Linked DNA regions of Cellulophaga sp. L1A9. The protein of the gene in region 2 interacts with the protein of the main gene of each other region in a pairwise test. Links are inferred from orthologs where the notes say so. Each region holds a gene or a part of one and is shown on either strand. Other genes may lie near its edges.

Evidence for each region.
Region 1: the proteins of rho (region 2) and nusG interact in binary tests that used the Escherichia coli proteins (3 or more experiments, as listed by UniProt). The link is inferred for Cellulophaga sp. L1A9 from one-to-one orthologs.

What each region holds. Positions count from the first base shown.
Region 1 is NZ_CP047027.1:2,901,425-2,905,453, reverse strand. The notes cover bases 1-2,808. They hold nusG (transcription termination/antitermination protein NusG), read right to left. Parts: upstream 1,777-2,808; coding sequence 1,225-1,776; downstream 1-1,224. Other genes in these bases: tuf (elongation factor Tu), read right to left, coding at 2,197-2,808; secE (preprotein translocase subunit SecE), read right to left, coding at 1,787-1,975; rplK (50S ribosomal protein L11), read right to left, coding at 722-1,159; rplA (50S ribosomal protein L1), read right to left, coding at 14-703; rplJ (50S ribosomal protein L10), read right to left, coding at 1-2. Outside these bases: more of tuf, read right to left, coding at 2,809-3,384. UniProt on the Escherichia coli protein: Part of the processive rRNA transcription and antitermination complex (rrnTAC). The complex forms an RNA-chaperone ring around the RNA exit tunnel of RNA polymerase (RNAP).
Region 2 is NZ_CP047027.1:741,140-748,366, reverse strand. Bases 2,389-5,298 are described here. They hold rho (transcription termination factor Rho), read right to left. Parts: upstream 4,760-5,298; coding sequence 3,017-4,759; downstream 2,389-3,016. Other genes in these bases: GQR94_RS02970 (DUF4293 domain-containing protein), read left to right, coding at 4,952-5,298; GQR94_RS02980 (hypothetical protein), read right to left, coding at 2,389-2,796. In the rest of the region: rpsT (30S ribosomal protein S20), read left to right, coding at 1-108; GQR94_RS02990 (DUF2306 domain-containing protein), read right to left, coding at 183-572; GQR94_RS02985 (hypothetical protein), read right to left, coding at 665-1,336; more of GQR94_RS02980, read right to left, coding at 2,086-2,388; more of GQR94_RS02970, read left to right, coding at 5,299-5,362; GQR94_RS02965 (hypothetical protein), read left to right, coding at 5,527-7,071; GQR94_RS02960 (metallophosphoesterase), read right to left, coding at 7,154-7,227. UniProt on the Escherichia coli protein: Facilitates transcription termination by a mechanism that involves Rho binding to the nascent RNA, activation of Rho's RNA-dependent ATPase activity, and release of the mRNA from the DNA template.

The DNA.
Region 1 (4,029 bases), 2.2 Mb from region 2 along the record:
ATCTTAATATGAATTAAACTGATTTAGTATCTAATTGCACACTAGGACTCATCGTACTAGACATGAAAATACTCTTAATATAAATACCCTTTGACGCCGTTGGCTTCAACTTATTTAAAGTATCAATAAGTTCTTTTGCATTTTCATAGATCTTATCTGCAGAAAATGAAACTTTACCAATTGCAGCATGAACAATACCAGTTTTATCAACTTTAAAGTCAATTTTACCAGCTTTAACTTCAGCTACAGCTTTCGCTACATCCATAGTTACTGTCCCAGTTTTAGGGTTAGGCATTAAACCTCTAGGACCCAATACTCTACCTAAAGGACCTAATTTACCCATAACACTTGGCATAGTGATGATCACATCAACATCTGTCCAACCGCCTTTAATTTTATCTAAATACTCATCTAAACCTACAAAATCCGCACCAGCCTCTTTAGCCTCTGCTTCTTTATCTGGAGTTACTAAAGCAAGAACTTTAACATCCTTACCAGTACCATGCGGTAAAGTAACAACACCACGTACCATTTGATTCGCTTTTCTAGGATCAACTCCTAAACGAACCGCTAGTTCAACAGATGCATCAAATTTTGCATTTGTGATTTCTTTTATTAAAGCAGACCCTTCAGATACAGAATAGATTTTATTCTTATCAATCTTAGAAAGCGCTTCTTTTTGATTTTTCGTTAATTTTGCCATTATATTGCTTTTAAGATATTAAAAAGGTCTAGTTCCTGAAACCTTTAAACCCATTGATCTTGCAGTACCAGCAACCATGCTCATCGCAGAGTTAATTGTAAATGCATTAAGATCTACCATCTTATCTTCAGCGATAGTCTTAATTTGATCCCAAGATACGTTTCCGTTTTTAACTCGGTTAGGTTCACCTGATCCTTTTTTAATCTTAGCCGCTTCCATAAGCTGAACTGCCGCCGGCGGTGTCTTTACAACGAAGTCAAACGACTTATCCTTGTATACGGTGATAGCAACAGGTAAAACTTTACCCTGTTTGTCCTGTGTACGTGCATTAAATTGCTTACAGAACTCCATGATGTTAACACCGGCAGCACCTAAAGCGGGTCCAACCGGTGGCGACGGATTCGCTGCACCTCCCCTAACTTGTAGTTTAACTACTTTACTAATTTCTTTTGCCATTGTCTTAAATTAAATTAAATTGTGTCAATTGGAAGCAACACAACTTTTATGTAACAGTTCTAAATTTATACTTTTTCAACTTGCATATAACTCAACTCTAATGGAGTTTTTCTTCCGAAAATCTTAACCATTACCTCAAGCTTACGCTTCTCTTCATTAATCTTTTCAACTGTTCCGTTAAATCCATTAAAAGGCCCGTCAATAACCTTAACCGTTTCTCCCATTACAAAAGGAATAGCAACATTTTCTGTTGTTACAGTTAATTCATCAACCTTACCTAACATTCTATTCACCTCTGCTTTTCTCAAGGGAACAGGATCTCCTCCTTTTGTTTCCCCTAAAAAACCAATTACATTGGTAATAGAACGAATAATATGAGCTACCTCACCTCCAAGGTTAGCCTTCACCATAATATAACCAGGAAAATAAACTCTTTCTTTATTTACCTTCTTACCATTACGGATTTGAATTACCTTTTCAGTAGGCACTAAAACCTCATCTAAATAATCACCAAAACCTAAACGAGCTACCTCTGATTCGATGTAACCCCTAATTTTGTTTTCTTGACCACTTACAGCCCTAACTACATACCACTTTTTATCCAATACTTCTGACATAGATCTTTTCTTAATTTATTAATTTATCAAAATAAATTTGAATCAACTCACTAAAAAGACTATCTACACCCCAAGTTGCCAAAGCAAACAAAATAGAAAAAACAGCAACAATTACCATCAAATTTGATGCTTCAGATTTGGAAGGTAATGTTATATTAGTTCTAAGTTCCTCTAAGGATTCCTTGATATATGTTAACATGCTGCGAAAGATTTACTTTATAATACAATAGGTCTTTAACCAATTTCTCGCTTAATAACCTCTCTTTATTAGCACGGGAGGGGAGACTCGAACTCACGACACCTGGTTTTGGAGACCAGTGCTCTACCAACTGAGCTACACCCGTTTCTATTTACATCGAAAGGTATCCGTTAGTAACGGACACCCTTGATGAAAATACTTTTATATAATCTTATTAATGATTAATCTGTAATCTCAGTTACTTGACCTGCACCTACAGTTCTACCACCTTCACGGATAGCGAAACGTAAACCAACACTCAATGCAATTGGAGATAATAATTCAACATTAATAGTAAGGTTATCACCTGGCATTACCATTTCAACTCCATCAGGAAGTGTAATTGTTCCTGTAACATCTGTAGTTCTTACATAGAACTGAGGACGGTAGTTGTTATGGAATGGTGTGTGACGACCACCTTCTTCTTTTTTAAGAACGTAAACCTCTGCTTTAAACTTAGCATGTGGAGTTACAGAACCTGGCTTACAGATTACCATACCTCTTTTAATTTGAGACTTTTCAATACCTCTCAATAAAAGACCTACGTTATCACCAGCTTCACCTCTATCTAATATCTTACGGAACATTTCAACCCCAGTAACAGTAGAGTTCAATTTTTCAGCACCCATACCAATAATCTCAACAGGATCACCAGTGTTAGCTACTCCAGTTTCAATACGACCAGTAGCAACAGTACCACGACCAGTAATTGTAAATACATCTTCAACTGGCATTAAGAAATCTTTTTCAACATCTCTTTTTGGTAATTCGATCCAAGTATCAACAGCTTCCATTAAAGACATTACTGTATCAACCCATTTTTGCTCACCGTTCAATGCTCCTAAAGCTGAACCAGCAATAACAGGACCATTATCACCATCATACTCATAGAAAGAAAGTAATTCTCTAACTTCCATTTCAACAAGCTCTAACAATTCTTCATCATCAACCATATCCACTTTATTCATGAATACAACCATTCTAGGAATACCAACCTGGCGACCTAAAAGGATATGCTCACGTGTTTGTGGCATTGGACCATCAGTAGCAGCAACAACAAGAATAGCACCATCCATCTGAGCAGCTCCAGTAACCATGTTCTTTACGTAATCCGCGTGACCTGGACAGTCAACGTGAGCGTAATGACGGTTAGCTGTAGAATATTCTACGTGTGATGTATTAATAGTAATCCCTCTTTCTTTTTCTTCAGGTGCATTATCAATTGAGTCGAAACTTCTCATTTCAGACAATCCTGCGTTCGCTAAAACTGTTGTAATAGCGGCAGTCAATGTAGTTTTACCGTGATCTACGTGTCCAATAGTACCGATATTTAAGTGCGGTTTAGAACGATCAAATGTTGCCTTAGCCATGTTTATTGAATTTTAATCTTAGTTTATATTAGTGTACAATTTATGTCTTGTTTGAGCCAATGATGAGATTTGAACTCATGACCTCTTCCTTACCAAGGAAACGCTCTACCCCTGAGCTACACCGGCCTATCTGAGTTCATAATCCAAATACTAAAAAGAAGATTAAAACCCAAAAAAAACAACCTTTTAAACTCAAGGTTTTATTAGAGCGAGAGACCGGGTTCGAACCGGCGACATTCAGCTTGGAAGGCTGACGCTCTACCAACTGAGCTACTCTCGCAATTATTTGCTAACTTCAAGAGCTAACAATATTTCAACATTTCAAATTTAAGAACAATTTTTTCAAATTACCCTTAATAACTTTAAAAAAATTCTTTAAAGTGGGGAGAGCAGGATTCGAACCTGCGAAGACGTAGTCAGCAGATTTACAGTCTGCCCTCGTTGGCCGCTTGAGTATCTCCCCAAATCAATATTTTAAAGAACTTAAGAGCCGATGGAGGGACTCGAACCCACGACCTGCTGATTACAAATCAGCTGCTCTAGCCAGCTGAGCTACATCGGCTTTTACTACTTTTTTTTGGCTTTAAAAAAGTCCGCTTTTCTAACGGACTGCAAATGTAAAGCTATTTTTAGTTTATCAAAATT
Region 2 (7,227 bases):
CCTACTGTAGTTAGTATGATTGATAGATTAGCTAAGCGTAACATTATACACGCTAACAAAGCTTCTAATCTTAAAAGTAAATTATCTAAGCAAATTGCAGCTCTATAAGTTTTTGTAGAAATTTGCTATACATTATATAAAGCGCTTCATCATTTGATGAGGCGCTTTTATTTTTCAATAGTTTACCCAAAGAATACTTGGTGTAAATATCTTCCAGGTGCTAGAGTAAAGCCTCCCGCAATAATTAGCGCACCAAAATACAAGGCTATCATTTTTCTTTTGTGTCCTTTAATGTTACCTTTTTTAACGGCAACTATAGCTGTCGGAACGCTGTAAAGTGTCAATAAGCTAAATAAGTGTATCCATCCAAAATGGTTTAAAAATTGACTGCCTACATGAGCGGGAATAAATAGGCTTACTAGTGCGGTGAAAAACATTAAAGACATATAAATTTTTCCGATCAATTTATGTTGTTTTGAGCCTTTTTGAGCAAGCAAAAGATAGGCCCCAACAAAGAGGCATGGTGTAACTGTTATTAAATGTGTAAACATTAAAATTTTGTAGCTATTCATTCTATTATTTTCAGCTAAAACTATGCGATTTTAAGGCGCATCTGTAATTTTTGCAACCCAAGTGTCAATTAATGGGATTGAATTGATTAGCGTTACTTCAATTTAGGTTTCATAACTATAAAGCCAATGATGAAGCAGCCGTATAATGCAAATACAGCGGCTTTATGATAAGGTACAATTTGATAATACAAGGCCACATTTTCTTTAGTGATATAACTGTAAACGATATTAATAGGGAAATAAATAGCTTCATATATAATTAGTCCTAGGCTTATCCAGAATAACAACCTTTTAAAAAGGATGGGATTTCTTTTGTTTTCTACGATAAAGTTTAGTGCTAAGAAAATGAGTAAAAGAGAACCGTACGTATATGAGAATAATTGTCTTTCCGAAATGATGCTTTTAAAATAGGCGTTAACAAGAGCAATGATAAAGTATAGCGCAGCTCCATGAGCTATTATTTTTTTTATTTTTTCGCTAGAGGTATAGTTCCAATACACATAATAGAAGTAACTGAAAAATAAAATATTATAAACATAATATATGATGTAGTTATAGTCGGAGTATAAACCAGTGATAAAGGGGTTTAGTTCAGGATCTAATTTTATAAGGAGACCTAGTACTTCTGTTAGAAGAATGTACGTTAACAAAACAGGAAGATACCTTAATGTACTCTCAAAATAATTTTTATAGCTCAGAATAGAAGTTACTATAGTTACTACATAAAGGATTAGATAATGATCAGAAAAAATTTGTTCAAACAAATTAAGGGGGATTAATGTATTTAATATAGTGAATTTAATGATTGCATTATACTTTTAATTTTCCTTTTGTTTGGATAAAACCGTAAATAATAAAGCTATACATAATGCATATTAAAGATAAGTGTACTCTTTTTATATTGTAGAATAGGATTTTGTCCTTAAAATCTGAAAAATTGTAATATAATTTGATTGGTATATAAAAAAGGTGAAAAATCAGTAAACCAATACTCAGCCAAAAAAGTAAACTATATTTGATTGTTTTTTTTCTTAAAATTGATTTGTGCTCTTTTAAAAATAATAGGATACAGCCTATTAGTAAAATACTTCCATATATATAGGTAATGATTTGTTGTTCTGTAAAGAATTTTTGGTATGCAAGGTTAATAGCTACCGCTATAAAAAAACTATATCCAGCATATTTTATATAATTTTTATATTGTTGTGTTTTTGTGAAATGCCAATAAATGTAATAGAAGTATGAAAAGAAGATAATATTATAGAAATTGTATAATATCAAGTTATTATCCTCATATACGTTTTTTGAAAAAGGGTTGAAAAAATTAGACTCATTATGTATGAGGTAGGCAAATAATTCATTTAGAAAAGTATACATTAAAAAAATTGGAAAAAACCTTAAGGGTGTGTCAAAATATTTTGGGTATCGAAATATAGCTACTATAATTGCTATGCCATAAAAATAAAGTTGAGAATTTTTAAGATAATAATCGAACACACCCATTGTTAAGAATTTAATTAAAATCTGATTCTTTTGGTGGAGGTGGGTACATTTGACCTTCGTTCATGATTAAGCTTTGATCTCCATAAAACAATGTGGAAGATGCATTTGAACTTAGTCCAAAAGAGGCATAAGATTTGTTTGCTTTTTTAGTAGCTCCCATTTTACTGTCTAATACTCCTGGGTAGTCACGAATCAAAGCAGCTTCTTTTTTGCCATCTCCGGAATCTTTAATGTAGAACCCTAGATTCATAGTATCTACTTTCATAGTAGGAAGTATAAAAAATGAATTTTGGCGCGGGTGCTTTACTTTTTTTCGGTCAGGAAATTCTTTTTTATCAGGGTAGGTAGAGAAATAAAAACGTAAGGTTTCTACTTTTACTCCAGCCTCTTTAGCTTCTTGCTCTACATAAGCAATATAGTTTTTTACCGTTTCTATATCGTAATCGCCAAAACGCGAAGCAATAAATTTAGAACCATCTTCTAAGGGTTCTTCTGTGGCTTCAATTAGGTTAGCTCTTTTTTGTGTGTAATTATCGTAAACTTCTTTAGCTTCTGTAATAGTGATAATTTTTTCGGGAGCTTTAATTTCTTTCGGAGTTTCTTCGTGTTGCTCTTTTTGATTAGGCTGAGCATCGGGAGTAGTTGGCTTCTTTTCAGAATTACAGCTTACGAGTAGCGAGAAAGCAATAAAGAGCAATCCCAGATTTTTTTTACATGTCATTGGTTGTGATTTTTAGGGTTAAAAAAAATTACTTGCATATAAGTCGTAGAGGGGATTGTACTTTTTATGCGTTGTAAATATATTTGAAATATGTGAGAAATTAAATTCTAAACGGCTTTAATTTATGAAGTGGCATTTGTATAACCTTGGAAATAAGCGAAATAAAAAAAGCCCAATGATAATTTCATTGGGCTTTAAGTATTTAAAAGAAGATTTGTTTTTATTGACTCATCGTCATTAAAAATTCTTCATTGTTTTTTGTTTGTTTAATACGTTGCTCAATAAACTCCATAGCCTCTATAGGGTTCATGTCTGCAAGGTATTTACGTAAAATCCACATACGTTGTATCGTAGCTTCGTCTAGCAATAGATCATCTCTACGTGTGCTAGAAGAAGTAAGATCAATAGCAGGGAATATTCTACGGTTAGCAATCTTACGATCTAATTGTAGTTCCATGTTACCGGTACCTTTAAATTCTTCAAAGATAACTTCATCCATTTTAGAGCCTGTTTCTGTTAATGCGGTTGCAATAATAGATAATGATCCTCCGCCTTCAATGTTACGTGCAGCTCCAAAGAAACGTTTTGGTTTGTGTAATGCGTTTGCATCTACACCACCACTTAATACTTTTCCAGATGGCGGCTGTACCGTGTTGTATGCACGTGCTAAACGTGTTATAGAATCTAATAAGATGACAACATCATGGCCGCATTCTACTAATCTTTTAGCTTTCTCTAATACAATATTAGCCACTCTTACGTGTTCTGTTGGCTCTTTGTCAAAAGTAGATGCTACAACCTCTCCACGTACATTACGCTGCATGTCTGTAACTTCCTCTGGACGTTCATCAATAAGTAATATAATTTGATAAACTTCAGGATGATTGGCTGCGATACCATTTGCAATGTCTTTTAATAACATTGTTTTACCAGATTTAGGTTGCGATACAATCATACCTCTTTGTCCTTTCCCTATAGGAGAGAATAAGTCGATAATTCGTGTAGATATAGTACCTTGTCTTTCTGATAAATTAAATTTTTCTTGAGGGAATAAGGGTGTTAAATGCTCAAAAGCAACACGATCACGCACCACTTGAGGGTCAATCCCATTAATTTTATTCACCTTAATTAAAGGAAAATACTTTTCTCCTTCTTTTGGTGGGCGAACATTTCCTAAAACCGTATCTCCAGTTTTTAGACCGAATAAGCGTATTTGAGATTGTGAAACATAAATATCATCAGGTGATGATAAATAATTGTAATCAGAAGAGCGCAAGAAACCGTAGCCATCTTGCATGATGTCTAGAACGCCTTCACTAGCTATAATACTATCAAATTCGTATTCTGGCTCCTTATACCTGTTTTTTAAATCCTTATCAAAATTGTTGTTCTTCTCCTGTTTTGGACGAGGATTAGGTTTGTTTTGATTTGGATTATTTTGATTTGGATTGCTGTTGTTCTGATTATTGTGAACAGGAGTCTTTTTTTGAAACTCTTTTTTCTGATTAGAAACTGGAGTTTTCGTATTTTTTGGATGCGGAGCTCTAGCTTCTTTAGGAGTTGCTTTAGCTGTCTCTTGTGCAGGGCTTTCTTCAGTAGTTTTGCTAGGAAGTTCCTTTGCAACAACGGGCCTTGGGTTTGGCTTATTAGGCCTCGGATTTGGCTTTTTAGGAACACTTTCTACCGTTTTTTCAGTAGCAGGTTCTTCTGTTTTGTCTGTTTTAGTTGTGATTCTAGGTTTTTTAGGTCGTAGAACTTTGGCTGGCTTAGGTTTTTCTGCTACTTCGGGAGTGGCATTACTTAGCGCAGCTTGTACAACTTTAGGGTTGGCAGCTTGCACATCTAAAATTTGATAAACTAAGTCTAGTTTTTTTAAGGTTTTGTACTTTGGTACTTTTAAACCATTAGCTATTTCCTGAAGCTCAGGAAGCTTTTTTGATTTTAAATCTGAAATTTCAAACATTAATAATTGAATAAATTATACGTCTCTATGAAAAAATGAAGTGTATTGTGATTTTGATAATTAACGGAACGATGTCCAAAATATTGGTGAGTGTTATTGTACTGCGAGACAATATTACAAATTATTTTCAATATTTCATTGATATTTCTTAAAAAGACGCTTATTTTGCAGTCTTAAATTATAATTTAGAGAATGATTCAAAGAATCCAAACCTTATATTTACTTATCGTTATACTTTTAACGGCCGCTTTACCGTTTTGGGTAAACCTATGGTCTGATATTGAAGGAAAGGAAATTTTTGCAAAAGATGATGTTTTAATCTCTGGAGCATTTTTCGTTTCGGCCGTATTGGCTTTAGTAAGTATATTATTGTACAAAAAAAGACAAAACCAATTTGTGGTAAACAGATTGAATATGATATTGAACCTTTTTTTACTAGGATTTTTCGTTTATCGATCGCTAAACTTATCTGGAGAAATTTCGGTTTCTGAGAAGGGTATTGGGATGCTGATTCCTATTTTTTCTATCGTTTTTTTAGTCTTGGCCAACAAGGCAATTAGGAAGGATGAGGATCTTGTAAAATCTGTTGATCGCTTACGTTAAACCTAACATCTTAGTAGTATTAGTGCGTTGAACCCGGGGTAGTGCCCGGGTTTTTTATTGTTTAAAAATTAAGAATAATAAGGTTTATTTTCTACTATTTATTTGTTTTTTTTAAATTAAATGTTGTAATTCGTTAACATTATTTTAACAAAAAATCAAATTTCATGAAATTAACACTACTATGTTTTCTTTTATTTATTTCAATAAACACCATTTTGTGTGCCCAAAGTGCCAATTTAGATCGCGAATATTTTAAAGTTTCTTATGTAAATTTGCCTACACACCCCATTTTAGATGATGCCAAACGTACCTATTCTTCCAACACAAGAAGTATTCGCTTGTCTGGGTTTACAAAAGTGGCTACTAACGGTACTATAGATTTTGTGTTTAATTTTCATGGAACAAAGGCAGGTGAAGTTAATATAGAAAAAGAAACTGTGGAGGAGAAAGATAAAGATGGGAAGGTAATCTCTACCAAATACTACTATAATGTGCATACAAGTTTTAGCTCTTCGGCAACCTTGTCTTTAACAAATTCTTATACGGAAAAAAGTAGTTCTAATACGTATCAGGAATCAGATAACTATGTTAGCTCTAGCTTTAAATCCTATTCGGCAGCGAGCAAATATTATAATGACAATAGGTATAATATTAGAGATGAGTATCGTGTAAAACATCGTTCAGAAATTGAAGATCAAATATATAGTAGGGTTAATTACTTATATGGATATGTGCCTTATACCAGTTCTAATGGTAATAATTTCTGGATTTTAGGAAATAAAAAACACTCGGAATTTGGAAAACATCAAGAAGCAGGTAATGGGTTAAAAGAAATCTTTGAAAAGATGGAGTATGATCAGCCCGTAGAAACTCTTTTAGCAGAGGTGAAGCCTATAGTTGGTTATTTTGATGATGTTGTTGTTCGGTTTAATGGTGATGACAAGAAATCGCGTAAAGTAAGGTATGCTAGTTTTTATAATAATGCGTTGTTGTATTTAAAATTAGATCAACCAGAAAAAGCAAAGGAATATGCCAATAAGCTTATTGCAAATGATTATGATAAAGGCGATGGAAAAAGAATTATTGCAAATGCCGATAAATTAATAGAAGAATTGAAACTTAATGAATTGGATACAAGGCATTTTGAGGTGATTACCGAAGATGTTTCTGATGAACCTGTGGTTACCGAAATTATTGTTCAAGCACCAGAGGATACCTCTGAAAAGTCTATTGCTTTTTTGATTACAACTGAAAATGATACCTTACAGACACTGGTAACAGCTAATGAGTTATCTCGCATTAGTGCAGTGGCTAATTTGGTAGATTCAGCGGATAATGAAGTTAAGGTGTTTGAAGCGGTTAATGCAAAGAAAATGGTAGTGGCTAGTGGTGATGTTTTTGAGGTTGTTAATTTTCAGTCTTCATTAGAGGGCGATGAAAATGCTTCTCTAAAATTTGCAAAAGTCTTGGTAGCAGGAGCAAAGGTTAATTTGTATGAGCATATGACTAATGAATTTGTGCTTTTATTAAATGGTTCTGAAGAAGGAACATCTACTATGGGAAAGAACTTTGTTTTCGGTTTTAATAAAGAACTGGCTATTTTTGGTGATGGTTGTGCGGCTTTAAAAGCAAATGTAGAATCAGGAGAATTTAAAAATACTAAAGAGGATTTAACAAAATTTGCAAAAGCGCTTAATAGCTGTGAATAGCTGAGTATCAGAATTTAAAGAAAAAAACGATTGTCAAAAGGCAATCGTTTTTCTTTTTGTAGTAATTCTTAATGAGAATCAGCTATCCTCTCTTTCCTAATTCAATAATTTCTAAATCTTTAATCTCTGCCCCGTCTATAACAAATTGTAGCATCG